3 regions of the Hafnia paralvei genome follow, and region 3 is predicted to be linked to each of the others. Evidence: predicted binding sites of a transcription regulator. Region 3 holds the regulator's gene; each other region holds the start of a gene.
What was found. The regulator Fur, encoded in region 3, represses iron uptake genes when iron is present. The targets are predictions, from matches to a motif close to ATAATAATGAGAACNACTATCAA.
Positions count from the first base shown of each region.

Region 1: the regulator Fur is predicted to act here: its motif matches at 1,773-1,795, upstream of efeU (iron uptake transporter permease EfeU).
Region 2: the regulator Fur is predicted to act here: its motif matches at 2,072-2,094, upstream of fhuF (siderophore-iron reductase FhuF).

Region 1 is NZ_CP083737.1:2,880,808-2,886,217, reverse strand. It holds gene K9N75_RS13700 (phosphoethanolamine transferase) at 1-1,067, opposite strand, end outside; gene K9N75_RS13695 (GDFGVC terminal motif YodC-like protein) at 1,278-1,460, opposite strand; gene efeU (iron uptake transporter permease EfeU) at 1,840-2,685, shown strand; gene efeO (iron uptake system protein EfeO) at 2,730-3,854, shown strand; gene efeB (iron uptake transporter deferrochelatase/peroxidase subunit) at 3,879-5,177, shown strand; gene norV (anaerobic nitric oxide reductase flavorubredoxin) at 5,392-5,410, shown strand, end outside.
Region 2 is NZ_CP083737.1:713,000-718,409, reverse strand. It holds tRNA gene K9N75_RS03315 (tRNA-Leu) at 12-98, shown strand; gene K9N75_RS03310 (DUF1435 family protein) at 202-492, opposite strand; gene K9N75_RS03305 (GGDEF domain-containing protein) at 793-1,857, shown strand; gene fhuF (siderophore-iron reductase FhuF) at 2,128-2,919, shown strand; gene K9N75_RS03295 (DUF805 domain-containing protein) at 3,033-3,422, shown strand; gene K9N75_RS03290 (DUF805 domain-containing protein) at 3,529-3,906, shown strand; gene K9N75_RS03285 (TonB-dependent siderophore receptor) at 4,363-5,410, shown strand, end outside.
Region 3 is NZ_CP083737.1:1,436,512-1,441,921, reverse strand. It holds gene ybfE (LexA regulated protein) at 1-272, shown strand, start outside; gene fldA (flavodoxin FldA) at 394-921, shown strand; gene fur (ferric iron uptake transcriptional regulator) at 1,241-1,690, shown strand; gene K9N75_RS06785 (beta-N-acetylhexosaminidase) at 1,944-4,616, opposite strand; gene chiQ (ChiQ/YbfN family lipoprotein) at 4,637-4,966, opposite strand; gene chiP (chitoporin ChiP) at 5,024-5,410, opposite strand, start outside.

The DNA of each region.
Region 1 (5,410 bases), 1.4 Mb from region 3:
ACGGCGTCGTAGCAGGTATCACCGTCACACAGATTTTTATCGCTATTGGTCGGCACGATTTGTGTAGGGATACGGTCGCAAGCGCCTTTGCATCCTTCGTCGTTGTCCTTCCAGTAGGTTGATACCCCCGCTTTTTGCAGGATATCCATTAAACCTTCGCTGTTACGCGCAATATTATTGTCGAAATGCGTACGTGGCATATTTGAGAACATACAAGGCACGGATACTGCGGTGGCGGTGCCACACGAGCTGACTTTAGAGAAGTAGATCAGATCCGGTTCTTGGCTGGTATAAGGATTCGTTGGGCGAGGATATCCCTGTAGCTGCTGGTTCTGATTTCGTGCGGTTTCACCCACAATTAAAAATACCAGCGTAGGCTTGCTGCCGGCTTTCTGTACTAATTTGGCATCGTCACCAATCTTACGGAAGGGAATCGGCTTAGTCAGATAGCGACGGTTAATGTATTGCGATGCGCTGTACAGATAATTAGTCGGCAGAATTTCAAGATTCAATGTGCGGTTATTACGCCCTACGGAGGCATAGTCTTGATAATACAGGCTAGCCACGAGCGCGATGATCAGAAGAGAAACCAGCATGGATACGAGGCGTAGCCCCAAACGCGCAATGACGCCATGAGCGTAGACAATCTGGGTTTTCATCAGCAGGATGCAGGGCAAAATACCGGTAAACAGCACCCACAGCACAACCGAGAAATTATAGTATGAAGAGGCTTCCGCAGAGTTAGTTTCAAAAATATTCTCAATCATTGAACGATCAAAAATAATTTTGTACTTCAGCTGTGCATAGCTTGCAAAGGCACTGATTACCAGCACGATGCAGAAAAAGGGTTTAAAAATTGGTTTAAACGTAAAAGGGGTAAAGACAAAGTTGAGTGCGGCGATCAATACCAGCGGAATTGATATAGCAAAGCCGAGTTTATAGTTATCCAGCGATGTGAGGATATGATAAAAATGCAGCAGGATTGGCAGGTTAACTACCAGAGTAAAATAAATCGCCAGAATAATAGTCAGCGACAAAAAGCTGACTTTCAAAACCTTTCGCTGCAAGGGAAACGCTCCTGAAATGCAAGTAAACGGCTTTTGCTGTCATGACAAAACCGAAAAATAAGCGAAAACGCTGTTGGTATCAGGCAAATTTACCTAACTAAACTTAAGATAGCCTTAAGCTCACGAAATGGATTAATGAGGTAGGATATTGAAAATTCATGGAAGTTATTAGACGCCACACAGAAATAGTGTGGCGTTGTGGGGAGTGCTTTAACACACGCCAAAATCACCTTCTTCGTGGTATAGCGTTAGCACCTTGGCATCGACAGTCTCTTTTCTCTCGTTACCTAGCTCATTCCAGACGCAGGTGATTTCATCACCGTTCACAGCCAAAACGGTCATACGCGGACCTCCGCCGATCTTTTGAACGCTATCACCCATTGTGAAAGACATTTTACTCTCCTAAATAAAGCAGAATGAATGTTCGTTGATAGTGAGCTATCCAATTGAATTAGCTCAGTCTCCAAATACTTAACTTTTATAAGTTAGGCCAGCGCAGCTGGGATAGATAGCAAAAATATCCGACGGTTTTAGTGACCTTTTTTGAACAAACGCTGAGCTCAATATCAGTAGGCTATCTTCTTCGTTCAAGCTATTCGTTTGTTTTTAAAAATTATTTTCATTTCAAATACCCATGAGTAACAACTGGCTACACTTTAATTCACAAATATTATGCATTGGGCGCTTGTTTTTTTATTGATCGTAATGATAATCGGTATCATTATTTTTACCGTTCTTTACATGCGCGTTACGCGCAAGCAAGAGAGAAAACATGTTTGTCCCATTCCTCATCATGTTCCGCGAGGGGCTTGAAGCTGCACTGATCGTAAGCCTTATCGCCAGTTATTTAAAACGTACCCAACGCGCTCAATGGCTAGGCATTGTGTGGATCGGCGTTATTTTGGCTGCGGCTCTCTGCTTAGGGTTAGGCATTTTTATTAATGAGACCACCGGTGAGTTTCCCCAAAAACAGCAAGAACTGTTTGAAGGGATTGTCGCCGTCGTTGCGGTCGGTATTTTGACGTACATGGTTTTTTGGATGCGTAAAGTTTCTCGCTCGGTAAAAACACACTTAGAAGGCGCGATAGACAACGCACTAAATGCAGGTAAAGGGCAGGGATGGGCGTTAGTCGCGATGGTGTTTTTTGCCGTTGCGCGCGAAGGGCTGGAATCCGTGTTTTTCCTGCTGGCAGCCTTTCAGCAAGATGTCGGCATTCAGGCTCCGATTGGTGCGGTGCTCGGATTAGTGTGCGCCATCATTGTCGGTATGATGATCTATTGGGGCGGCGTAAAACTGCATTTGGCTAAGTTCTTTAAATGGACCAGCCTATTTATTCTGTTTGTTGCCGCAGGCTTAGCAGCCGGAGCCATCCGCGCTTTCCACGAAGCCGGGCTTTGGAACTATCTGCAAGATATTGCGTTTAATTTCACCGATGTGCTCTCGACTCATTCACTTCTGGGAACGTTGCTCGAAGGTATTTTCGGTTATCAGGAAGCACCGACCGTCAGCGAAGTTCTGGTGTATTTCCTCTATCTCATACCAGCACTGATTTTCTTCTTCATGCCGCAGCGAGCCGTTGATGAAGCGGCGAACCGTAACGCGAGTCAGTCACGTTAATTAAAACCAAATAATATTGAACAAATTGTCAGGGAGTCACCGTTATGTCCATCCAGATTTTCCGCCGCACCGCGTTATCTCTTGCTCTGCTGGCGCTGCCTACCACTGCGGCTTTGGCGGCTGAAGCGCTGCCTCAGGTCAAAATTTCAGTTAACGACAAACAATGTGAGCCAATGACGCTGACCATTCCTGCCGGGAAAACCCAGTTCATTGTGCATAACAACAGCCAAAAGGCGCTGGAGTGGGAAATTCTCAAAGGCGTGATGGTCGTGGAGGAGCGCGAAAATATTGCTCCCGGTTTTACCCAAAAAATGACAGCAACTTTAGAACCGGGTGAATACGATATGACCTGTGGTTTGCTCAGCAATCCTAAGGGCAAAATTATTGTTCAAGCTGTTGACGGTGCGACGGCTGCAAAAACGGATGCTATGGCATTGGTAGGTCCCATTGCTGAGTACAAAGTTTACGTGATGCAAGAAGTGAAACAGCTGGTGGAACAGACCAAAGCATTCACTGATGCCGTGAAAAAGGGTGATTTAGCCACGGCGCAAAAACTGTATGCGCCTACGCGCCAGCACTATGAGCGAATTGAACCGATTGCTGAGTTGTTCTCCGATCTTGATGGCAGCATCGATGCGCGCGAAGACGACTATGAGCAAAAAGCACAGGATCCTAACTTCACCGGTTTCCATCGTTTGGAAAAAGTGCTGTTTGGTGACAAAACCACCAAAGGGGCTGATGGCTACGCTGACCGCTTGATGAAAGACGTGCTTGAGCTGCAAAACCGTGTGACAACCTTAACTTTCGCCCCAAGCAAAGTGGTTGGCGGCGCGGCGGGTTTGATTGAAGAAGTGGCTGCCAGCAAAATCAGCGGTGAAGAAGATCGCTACAGTCGTACCGACCTGTGGGACTTCCGTGCAAACGTCGATGGTGCGCAGAAAATCGTTAACCTGCTGCGCCCAATGTTGGAAAAAGCTAACCCGCAACTGCTGGCAAAAATTGATGCCAACTTTAAAACCGTTGACGCCATTTTGGATAAATATCGTACCAAAGATGGCTATGAATCCTATGAGAAGCTGACCGCTGCCGATCGCAACGCGATGAAAGGCCCAATTACGGCGTTGGCAGAAGATTTAGCGCAGCTGCGCGGTGTTTTAGGTCTCGATTAAAAGCAACGTTTTGAGGTTGGAAAGATGAGTGGTAAAGGATGCCCGGTCACCGGGCTGACTGGGGGGGCAGAAATGCCTTCTCGCCGTCGTTTATTGATTGGCGCAGGGGCGCTGGGCAGCGCGCTCGCGCTCGGTGGCGCGGTCAAAGCAGATACGGGAACCAAGCCTCTGGCGACGGCGACGTCACCGAAAAATGCACGCTGGCAGAAACAGCCGTTTTATGGTGAACATCAGACCGGTGTGCTGACACCGCAGCAAGCATCGGCGATGTTGGTTGCTTTTGATGTGTTGGCGACCAACGCAGAAGATTTACAGCGTTTAATGAAGTTACTCACCGAGCGGATAGCATTTTTGACGCACGGCGGCAAAGCACCGCATGCCGATGCCAAATTGCCTCCGCTGGATTCAGGGATCATGGGGCCGGATATCTATCCAGATAACCTCACTATCACGGTTTCGGTGGGTAATTCACTCTTTGATGAACGCTTTGGGCTCGCGGCTCAAAAACCTACGCAGTTGCAAAAGATGACGCGTTTCCCCAACGATTCTCTTGATGCCAATATTTGCCACGGCGATCTGTTATTGCAAATTTGCAGCAACAGTAATGACAGTGTGATCCACGCGCTACGCGACATTATCAAATATACGCCTGATTTGCTTAGCGTACGCTGGCGGCGCGAGGGGTTTATTTCCACCCATGCGGCGCAGAGCCAAGGTAAAGAAACACCGATCAACCTGCTCGGTTTTAAAGATGGCACGGCCAATCCCAATGCCAGCGATAAGCCGCTGATGGACGATATTGTTTGGGTGACGGCCGATCAACAAGAGCCAGCTTGGACGGTGGGTGGCAGCTATCAGGCAGTACGTATCATCCGTTTTCGCGTTGAGTTCTGGGATCGTACGCCACTGCAAGAGCAGCAGACTATTTTTGGGCGTGACAAGGCCAGTGGTGCTCCGCTGGGGATGAATCATGAACATGATGAGCCTGATTACAGCAGGGATCCCGACGGAAAAGTTATCCCGCTTGATGCGCATATTCGCTTAGCCAATCCGCGCACTAAAGAAACGCACAGCAGCTTGATGATGCGTCGTGGCTATAGCTATTCGCAGGGGGTTTCCAATTCAGGGCAGCTGGATATGGGACTACTGTTTGTCTGCTATCAACACGATCTGGATAAAGGATTTATCACGGTGCAAAAGCGCCTGAATGGCGAGGCGCTAGAAGAGTACATAAAGCCTATCGGTGGTGGTTACTTCTTTGTATTACCGGGAGTAAAGGACGAAAACCACTATTTGGGCGAGGGCATGTTCCAAAAAGTTTAGTCTATCCCCACATAATTTTCCCCGTTTTCTCCATCCGTTGCCATTCCAGTCCCCGCATCAGGGGGACTGGCTTTTGCATTGAATCTACTCCTTAAGTATTACCCTCTGAAAAAATCGCTCTTTAAGTTGCATTTAAAATGCATATTAAATACCATAATCAAAAAGACGCATTTGAAATGCATATTTAAGAGTGGAAAATAATCAGGAGTGGTTCATGGCTATTCAGGTAAAAA
Region 2 (5,410 bases), 720 kb from region 3:
TAAAACGGTATGCGAAGGTGGCGGAATTGGTAGACGCGCTAGCTTCAGGTGTTAGTGTTCTTACGGACGTGAGGGTTCAAGTCCCTCTCTTCGCACCAACAGATTGTTTCTTTCTTATCCTGCCTTATCCTTGCATCTCCCAGAGCTTTAACGACTTCCCTCTCCTCTTTGTACACATGTATTTCAGTCGCCTCCCAGTAGTTAAACGCCAAAGTAATTGTAATTTAAAGAAATTGTCGCAAGTCCTCCCGCCAGAGCTAAACCGGACGGCAGTAAAATATAATCGCGCAAACGTGGATTAAACAGCATAGCCAGCGTTGTTAGCATAGCTAGAACCATCATGCCTTTTAAAAAAGATAAATTCAGATTCGAGACGATCAGCAAGGGTAAAACCAATGTTGGTAGACTAATCCCCCAAATTCCGCTCAATGACCGCCATGCCCATAGACTTATCCCCCACACCACCAGCAACGCTATCGATACTATCAGCATAAATCGCACCATAGATGATAATAATTCCCAATATCATAGGCTGAGATTTTTTAATTTTCATCCATGAATTCTGTATGTGTACCTCACTCTCATCACGTACAAGAGCAAAAATGGTGTTTTTTTATCCACTTTGTCTCCTTGTAACCCACATTAATTACAAGCACATGACTTCTCCGATCAAAACTGTTACTTTTATGGTCGAATAAGAATAATCTCAGAAGTTTTTTTCTAATACTTAGAACATCACGTCATTTCAAATTCCTAATCCGAGCAATATTGACAGCCACGAGCCCATTTTTAATGAACGCAAAAAGTTACGATGAGTTATTAAATAGCAAAAGCCATATGACATTCCTGTTATTTATTCTGTTAAATGGTGCTACATCGTTTTATGCGTTGCTAAATCCATTACAAACAGATCCACCGTACACGATTGCAGGAGTCAGCATTTTTGCTTTTTGCCTACTTTCTGCCATATCTTTGATATGGCATCGTGAAAAATACTTGTTAAAACTCAATATTGCTGCACTGGTATTGGGGATACTGTGGTCATTTCATATTGCGGTAAAATATCGACATGTCGATGTAAGCGGGCATGAATTTTTATTAATCAATTTGTTCAGCGTTTTTTTTATTGCTGCGGTGACTCTTTCTGACAATTTATTGGCCTTTTGCCTAAATGCCATCCCTGTAGCGATTACCGTCATTATTTTAGAAGATTTCCATAATATGACGCGTATCTTATTCGTATTGGCACTGCCCATTATCGCGCTATCCCTTCACCGCGTTATAACTCGCAGGCGCGAGGCTTTCACACGTCAATTAGTAAACCAGCTTGAACGCGATAAGGCCCGTTTCAGCGATCTCAGCATGATTGACCCACTCACTACGTTACTTAATCGTCGTGGTCTAGAATTTCAATTTCATCACATGAGTAACGACTGTGCGACTGAGCACAAAGATTTTGTTGTGATGATAGACATCGATTTTTTTAAGCTTTATAACGATCATTATGGACATCAGTATGGTGATACCGCATTGACGGCCATTGCTCAGATTATCAAGGAAGCCGTACGCAGTAGAGATTTAGCGGTTCGCTACGGCGGCGAAGAGTTTTTACTTATTTTACGCGATGCATCTGAGACATTAGCTATCCAAATCTGTGAACATATTCGTTCGCATGTGGAACAATTAGCACTGATAAATGAATACCAGCCAAATGGGTACAGCGTAGTCACCATTTCGGCTGGTCTTTCAGAGATGTACAATAATAATTTAGAGAATGCTATCGCTCGCGCCGATCAGGCACTGTACTTATCTAAGCAAAAAGGTCGTAATAGAGTTTCACTGCAAAAAGTAGCCTAGCTGTTTATATACGCTACGGATATGACCGCAGGTCAATCACTCAAATATAGACAGCAGCACCGAGTCTTAAATAATTCTATTTTTCATAGTATCAAATAGAATTATTTCCACCTTTTCTATATCCGTAACGCTATGCAGCCAAGGGCACACTCTTAGCGCGCTAACATTTATCCCTTTCTACCCTCACCGCATTTTTCGCTTCGCATTCTTGCGATTGATAATGGTTATCAGTATTATTGCGTTTTTATCCATGCTTTCTAGGATGCTTTGGTGAAGATAACTGCGCTGACTGAGTTCGATACCTACCTTCCTGCGGTATTTCCCGCTTTTCCGCCAGAAGCGGAAGAGTTAACCGCGCTTTTCAGCCAGCATTATCCTCATTTCCTGACAACGTTTTTGATTGATGAAACTGCGTCTAGCCATGATTTATCCGCTATGCAGTGGTCCGCTACAGGAACATACGCCAAGCTGATGTCGCGCTATCAACATGAACACTACGCCGAGTTTCCGGACAAAAGCCCAGAAGCCAAACCGTTAGAATCACTGTGGGCTCAGTGGTATTTTGGGTTGCTGGTGCCGCCCATGATGCTGCTGTTACTCCAGCATTCTGCGCCTTTAGATCCACATATCCGCCAGTTCAAAGTCCGTTTCCACGATAGTGGACGGCCTGAGGCATTTATCTATTATCCAAAATTGATGTCCGGCGAGACTCGCAATAGCACACCTCTGCAGAGGATCGTGTCACTGGTTGAACGTCATTTGCTTCCGGCAGTCAATGCGATTGCACGGCAGGGGGTTTTAAACGCCAAGCTCATGTGGAGCAACATTGGTTATGTGATGCACTGGTATTTGGGGGAACTTCGCCCGCTTCTTGGCGATGCCACCTTTTCTCAGCTAGAACATGCGCTATTCTTCACTGCCGCATTTCCAAATGGGCAAGAGAATCCACTCTATCGTACTGTTCTGATGCGTAATGGTACTATTCAGCGCCGCACCTGCTGCCAACGCTATAAGCTGCCTAAAATGAAAGAGTGCGGTGATTGCCCATTAAATTTAGAGTAATTATTTTTGCGTTAAAAATGCCATTAAAAATAGCTGGCTTATTGATCAAGGTCAGGCTTATTGGTTATCTGTCGAGTATCCTATCCCCTCTTTAAATCAAGGGATTTGATTCGATGAATTGGTATATTAATGTATTGAAGAATTACGCGACGTTTAATGGCCGCGCTCGCCGTAGAGAGTATTGGATGTTTTCACTCTTCCATACGCTTATACTGGTACTCACTCTATATATCTCCATGACATTTGAAACTGATGTTTCGGGTTTCACCGCTATTCTCTTCATACTGTATATGCTTGTCACGCTAATCCCACATCTAGCCGTTCTCGTCAGAAGGCTACACGATACCAACCAGTCCGGCTGGTTTTATTTTATTTCTTTCGTTCCATTTGTTGGACCTATCGTTCTGCTTATCTTTCTCTGTAAAGAAGGAACAAAAGGAGATAATCACTATGGGCTGGATACAAAAATAGAACAGCTAAAAAATAATTTTATCATTCAATAACCCAGTTAAACTTAAGCATCACTTCATGTTGAAATAAGAAAAACTTCTTTAAAAAAAAACTATTATAGCCATGTTATTTCAACTTATTCGCAAGGAAGTTTTAGACATGGAATGGTTTCTCAAAGTAGTAAAAGAAAATTACGCTAATTTCAATGGCCGTGCTCGCCGCAAAGAATATTGGATGTTTACCCTGTTTTCTTCCATTATCAGCATTGTATTATTTGTGTTAATGAGTATATTTTCAGATAGTATGCTGGTTATTATCTTTAGCATATTATCGATACTTTATTCATTAGTCATACTTATCCCAAGTCTGGCTGTCATCGCCAGAAGATTGCATGACACCAACCATTCAGGCTGGTTTTATTTCATTGCCCTGATACCGCTTGTTGGCCCTATCATCATGCTGATTACTCTTTGCAAAGAAGGTACTCGCGGAGACAACCAATATGGTGCCGATCCAAAAGCTGGTGATTTAATCTAGTCAGTCTTGCATCGCTGAACTCTAGTTCATGCAACGGTTAACTAAGCTTTCTTTGATATAGGTTGATATCTTCAACCTATATCATCGTAACTCGCTCATATTTTGTATCCCCTCTTGTTAGTTTATCTCTTAGCCATGCAACCCCTCAGCTAAAACAGCATTTCCTTAGATTAAAAACACATTAAGATATTGCGTTTTAATGACACTAACTCATTAAATTCAATGATGTTTATAAGGTTAATCATGATAAACAATGATTAATATGTGACAAAGATCACAAAGAAAAATAGTTTTTCCTTTTTTCCCTGAATAAAAGCTACCAAAGCTAACGAGAATAATTATCATTCTGTATCGCATTTAATAAAGCGATGTCATTGACTGGATAACAACCAGCGATGGCCAGAGAGCTCACAATTAATTATTAGATTTTCGTGCTTTTCAAGCAGGGATCATTAGATGAAATACAATGCGTTTATTTGCTCTTCGTTAAAAGCCGCGTTACCCATCGGCTGCTTATTCCTCCCTTTGAGTGCCTTTGCGGCCACAGAAGCTGATACAGCAACCTCTGGCAATGAAGACAAAATCGTCGTTAGCGCCAAAGCCAGTCTTCCTCCTCTAGGAAGCTATGAAAACACCGGGACTAAATCAGATCTGACCGCTCAGGATACTCCTCAGACAATCAATACTGTTGAAGGACAAGAACTGGACGAGCGTGGGATTAGCTCACTCAACGAAGCATTGCGCTATGTGTCTGGTGTCACCACCGAAAACCGTGGCGGTGCAATCACCCGCTTTGACGAATTCACCATTCGCGGTTTTAAAAACAGCGAAAACTACCTCGATGGCTTACAACTGCCTTATAACGAATGGAACATTCAGGGCCAGGTAGATACCTACATGTTGGATCGCATCGAAGTGATGAAAGGCCCAGCATCCGTTTTATACGGTAACGCCTCGCCTGGCGGTATCGTGAATATGATCAGCAAGAAACCGCAGAAAATCCAAAATACCGACGTTGAATTTGATACCGGCAGCGATAATCGCCGTGAGGGAAAAATCGACTCTACCGGACAAATTGGCGACAGCGATGTCAGCTATCGTTTTGTCGGTTTAGCGGGCGCATCTGATGGACAGGCTGAAGGCTCCAAGAATGAACGTTATTTATTAGCGCCCTCGCTACGTTGGGATATCGACGATAATAATAGTCTGTTAGTACAAGCGTTCCTGCAAAACGATCCTAAGGCGGGTGTATACACGTCCCTGCCGGGCGAAGGCACATTTAAATACTCGCCTTATGGCAAATTGCCTACGGATGTCTATTTAGGTGACCACAATTGGGAAGCGTACAAACGCAAACAAGAGTCTGTTGGCTACCAGTATGACCACCGCTTCAATGATGATTGGTCATTCACCCAGAAAGCCCGCTTCATGCACATCACGGCTTATCAGGAAAATACTTACAGTACTGGATTGGCTGCTGATGGCCGTACTCTAGGCCGTCGTA
Region 3 (5,410 bases):
CCAAAGAACAAACGGACCGCACGACTCTGGATCTGTTCGCAGATGAACGTCGTCCGGGTCGCCCAAAAACCAACCCGTTATCCCGGGATGAACAGCTAAGAATTAACAAACGCAACCAACTGCGCCGCGATAAAGTGAAAGGACTGCGTCGTGTCGAGCTGAAAATTAACGAAGAAGCGGTTGAAATGCTGAATCGTCTGGCTCAGGAACAAAATATTAGCCGCAGTGAATTGATTGAACAAATTTTGCTCGATCAAATTTTAAAATCTTAACGCCGCCAGCACACAATGACGACAAATCAATGCGGTTGAAAGTGCTATAGTGCGTAAAGTACGTACTGGTCTTTTTCAAGAATCTAGTTTAATTATTTGATATAAAAGGTATAAACGCGACATGGCAATCGTAGGCATTTTCTTTGGCAGCGACACGGGCAACACGGAAAACATCGCTAAGATGATCCAAAAGCAACTCGGAAAAGACGTTGCTGAAGTTCATGACATTGCCAAAAGCAGCAAAGAAGACATCGAAGCATTCGACATTCTTCTGCTTGGCATCCCAACGTGGTATTACGGTGAAGCCCAGTGTGACTGGGACGACTTCTTCCCCTCACTGGAAGAGATCGACTTCAACGGAAAACTGGTTGCTCTGTTTGGCTGCGGCGACCAAGAAGATTATGCAGAGTACTTCTGCGACGCGATGGGGACTATCCGCGATCTGATCGAACCTCGTGGGGCAACTATCGTAGGCCACTGGCCAACAGCGGGCTATCATTTCGAAGCGTCTAAAGCACTGGTTGATGATAAAACCTTCGTCGGTTTGGCTATCGATGAAGACCGTCAACCTGAACTGACCGCAGCTCGCGTTGATGCGTGGGTAAAACAGATTTCTGATGAAATGAGCCTGTCTGAGATTACTGGCTAAAATGAAATTGTGCCCGCAGACCATGAAAGTCTGCGGGTATTTCAGCGATTGGTGAAAGCAGTTTGCAACATTTGTGTAACTCATTTTTCCCGCTATGACGCCCACAGTCAGCAGAGTCACATATTTGTCAGTGTGTTACGTTTTATTTCCACCGTGTAATTACGCCCAAGTTGTTAACACGCCGCGGTTCCCATTTACCGCTATCAGCTTTATAATGAATCTCAATTATATTTTCAGTTCGGTGACAATTAAGGCAACGCTGGCAGCAAATGCAGTCTATCCTAAACGTCTCCGAGCCAAGTAACGGGACAGAATCCGAATGACAGATAACAATACTGCTTTAAAGAAGGCTGGACTTAAAGTCACGCTTCCGCGTCTTAAGATTCTGGAAGTTCTGCAAGATCCAACTTGCCACCACGTCAGCGCAGAAGACCTGTATAAGAAGCTGATCGATATGGGTGAAGAAATCGGTCTGGCAACCGTGTACCGTGTCTTAAACCAGTTTGACGACGCGGGTATTGTTACTCGCCACAATTTCGAAGGCGGCAAATCTGTATTCGAACTGACTCAGCAACACCATCATGATCACCTGATCTGCTTGGATTGTGGCAAAGTGATTGAGTTTAGCGACGATTCCATCGAGAAGCGTCAGCATGAAATTGCTAAAAAATATGGTATTCAGCTCACTAACCACAGCCTGTACCTGTATGGTCACTGCTCGGAAGGTGATTGCCGTGAAGATGAGACGCTGCACGACAGCAAAGCGTAAACCTGTATTTTCAGCAGCATAAAGCGACCTTAGGGTCGCTTTTTTATTGCCTAAAATTTGCGGTAGTGACGCTGTAGCCAAAGGTTGCAAATAAAAGTGACAGGCGAAAAAAAGCCCCTCAGGCAAGGGGCGAAACAACTCACAGCTCAACGTGTTATCAGGTTTATCCGACCCAATGATTAAAACGCAGTGATAAAACCATTTTATTCCGTGTTCCCTCCCCTATGCAGAGCAGGGAACACTTTCCTACAGATTAAGCCTGCACGGGTTCTGCACGGCTGTAACGCTTGCCATCTGGGCTAACTGAGCGAATCTGAACATCACCGGAAACCGTTGGCTGAGCTTTCGCGTCGTAACGCTGCCACTGTTTGCCACCATCTACAGAATATTCAATCCCTATCCCCGGCAGAGCGACGTTCGCTTCCAGTTTACCGCCAACAACTTTGGCACCAGGCACCGGTAGACGATAGCCAATACCGGCTTTGTCCATCTTAGCGAGCTCACGCTGCCCCATCAGGTTGGCGAAGCGCTGCCAGTCGCTGAGCAGAGACTTCTTATCAACCAGATTAGTTTCTCCGCCCTTGTATTCACGACCCGCTTTGTAATCCTGTTCCCAACCAGCGCGATGCCATGAACGCTCTGCGACAGTCATTACACGAGGATAGATTTTGTATTCCATCATTTCGTCAGTACGTGTGATTTCACTCCACAGCTGAGCCGAAAGACCATACACTCCCGGCCATGGCTTATCGCTCTTGGCAGTAAAGAATGCGCCGTCGCGGTCTACAGAGGTTTCCGCATTCTGTGGCATGTTATTTGGCGCGAAGCTGAAGATTTTGCGTTCGTCATTAAAGCGAGTTCCCCAGTAGTAGCCGTTTTCCTGCGGATTCACTTCATATGGGAAGTCCATATAGACGTAGTCTGGGTTAGAGACGGTAACTTCATAGCCCTTGTTCGCCCAATCGTTGACGGTGTCGAAGCCGCCCCAATACAGAGTATCCCAGAAGTTGACGCCCACACGCTTGGTCGCAAACGCTTTGGAGTCTTTAGCGTCTTTCAGACCATCCTGCCACGCCTGCATTTTTTCAATACCGTGCTTATTGACGATCTGGCTAACTTCGATCGCAAAGTGACTTGGCAAGTGTTCCATGTCTTCGACTTTGCCGCTCTTAATCAGCGTCTGACAAACCTGAGACTGAGCCCAAGGCTTATCTTCTTTGCTCTGATCGATAATGCCTTTACCTGGCTCAATTTTGCCATTCTTATCCTGATAGCCTGGCCCTAAGCGGATATTTTTCGCTTCATCACCGCCAAAGTGCCACGTCGTCAGCGGTTGGCCCGCTTCTTTATGCATCTGAGCAATCTCGCCGATCACTTTGTCGACAAAGCGCTTAGATGAATCCAAACAAGGGTTCAAATAGCTCTTACGATCGTAGAACTGCACAGAGGTCGTATTTGAGGTATCCGTTGGGTCAACCAAACGGAATTCGTTGGCCCCCTTCTCATCCCCAGCGGCTTTCAGTTTGTCATAGCGCGCTTCCATAGAAACCACCGCTGCACGGGCATGTGCAGGCATATCGATTTCTGGAATCACTTCAATCTGGCGAGCCTGAGCGTATTTAACAATATCAATATACTCATCGCGGGTCAGATGCCCTGTACCGTTGTTGTTCGCATCTGGACCAGAGCCAAGCTGCGGCAGCAGACACTCTTTTTCGCTCAGATCGTGACAACGTTTAGAGCCTACGTCGATCAGTTCTGGCAGGCCAGGGATCTCAATACGCCAACCTTCATCGTCTGTCAGATGGAAGTGGAATTTATTCATTTTATAAGCCGCCATCTGGTCTAACAGACGGTGTACTGCTTCTTTGGAATGGAAGTTACGCCCGATATCTAAGAAGATGCCGCGGTATTGGAAACGAGGAGCATCTTTCGCATCTAAGGTTGCAATCTTCATGCTACCGTCACTCGGTACCAGAGAAAGGATGGACTGCAGGCCATAGAATACACCTGCCTGATCGTAACCAATCACTTCGGTACCCTTAGGCCCGATTTTCAGCTCATAAGCACCAGGCACGGCCAAGTCACCTTTGAATGATTTCGCGGCAATGGTGGTTTTGATGGGGTAACCGTTGGCATTATCCTTCACCCCCAACAGAGCAAAACGCTGCTGAGCGGCTTCCGCAGTGGCTTTGTTTAGCACGGTAAGATCCAATGCTACGCCCTTGCTCAAATCCACATCCTGCTGATGAATTTTCACTTCCATCGGCGTTGGCATAATTTGGCCACGCAGGCTTTGGGCTGGCAACTGCTTAACATCGGCGTTTTTGTCGAAACGGGTTTCTGGCACCATCAGGACGTTTTTGTCGTCCTTGGTACGCTTCCACAAATCACCAGCAAATGGTGTTACAAACTGACGCAAATCTTCAGTATCGGTGCTCGCAATCACTTTTGGTTTGGCGTCTTGGGAGGTCACATACCAACGCGGCATGACATCACTTTCAAACAACTGCCAATATTCGCCAATCAGTGGGATCTCAACAGCTTGCCCCGCGGTGAAGCCTTTGAATTTGTCTGTTGGTTCGATCTTATGCAAGTCACCCGTTACAAAGGTAATCTTGAACTGATCGTTTTTCACATCAAGCACTTGGCGCGGGTTATGGAAATAAATCGCCCAATCTTTTGCTTTGATATCGCTGTCGCTGGTTAAAGTGATGACGGACTGGTTACACGCAGCCCAGTCCGCGCCGAGTGCAGCACAGTCAACGCCGTTCTCTGCCGCGCGATTGTCTGTCACTTTCACGTTAACTTTTAGCTGACTCAGTTGATCAACAACGTTCTGATCGGCCTGACTTACCGTAGAGAAACCGAGCATGCCCAGTGCGGATACTGCAACAGCCAACGTGCTTAACTTAAATTTACTCATCGTAAAAGCCTCATCCTGAATCAGTTATTGTTGTTGCGAATTTCTTGCCAAACTTTGCCACAGGCCTGCTGGTAGTTGTCGCCAGCGCCGGTTTTGGCCGCCTGAATACAGTTCTGGTAATCGAATACGCGTACGCTTTCCTTTTCGGCAAATGCCTGATGCTGTTTACTTTGCTTCAATACATTGAGGACTGACTGGCAAGCGTCCACTTTGTCTGGGTTACCTTCAGCCGTGTTAATACAGTTGCTATAGGCCTGTTTGAGCTTGAGATCTTCTTGCGGCGCAGTGGACTGCTGCACACAACCGCTCATTCCCACGACTGCAGCAATAACCAATAGAGTTTTTTTCATATTTATATCCCGTCAAAGTGACTCTGCATGTGGAGTTAAACGTGCAGAGTCTCAGGCTTAGAAGATGGTGAACGGTGCAATGACGATGAACTTAACGTCGCGTTCATCCTGGAACATGTTGCCGTAACCACCGCCCCAGCTCGGGTTGTCGGAGTGGTTGTCGTACTGAGTGAAGTGCAGTTTGAACAGCGTGCCTTTAGCGCGACCATCCTGAATGGTGTACATCGCATCCAAGCTGTAAGCGCTCTCTTTCACACGCTGACTCTGATCGTATTGAGGATTTGTGCTCGGCTTTGCATCCCATGCGTAAACATAAGAGCCACCCACCGCAAAGCCCGGCATATCCCACTTACTGAGGTCATACATCACGCCGCCGAAAATGGCTTTCTCGCCGTTGGCGTTGAAGTCGGAGCGGTTATCCCACCAGATATCCAAACGTCCGTT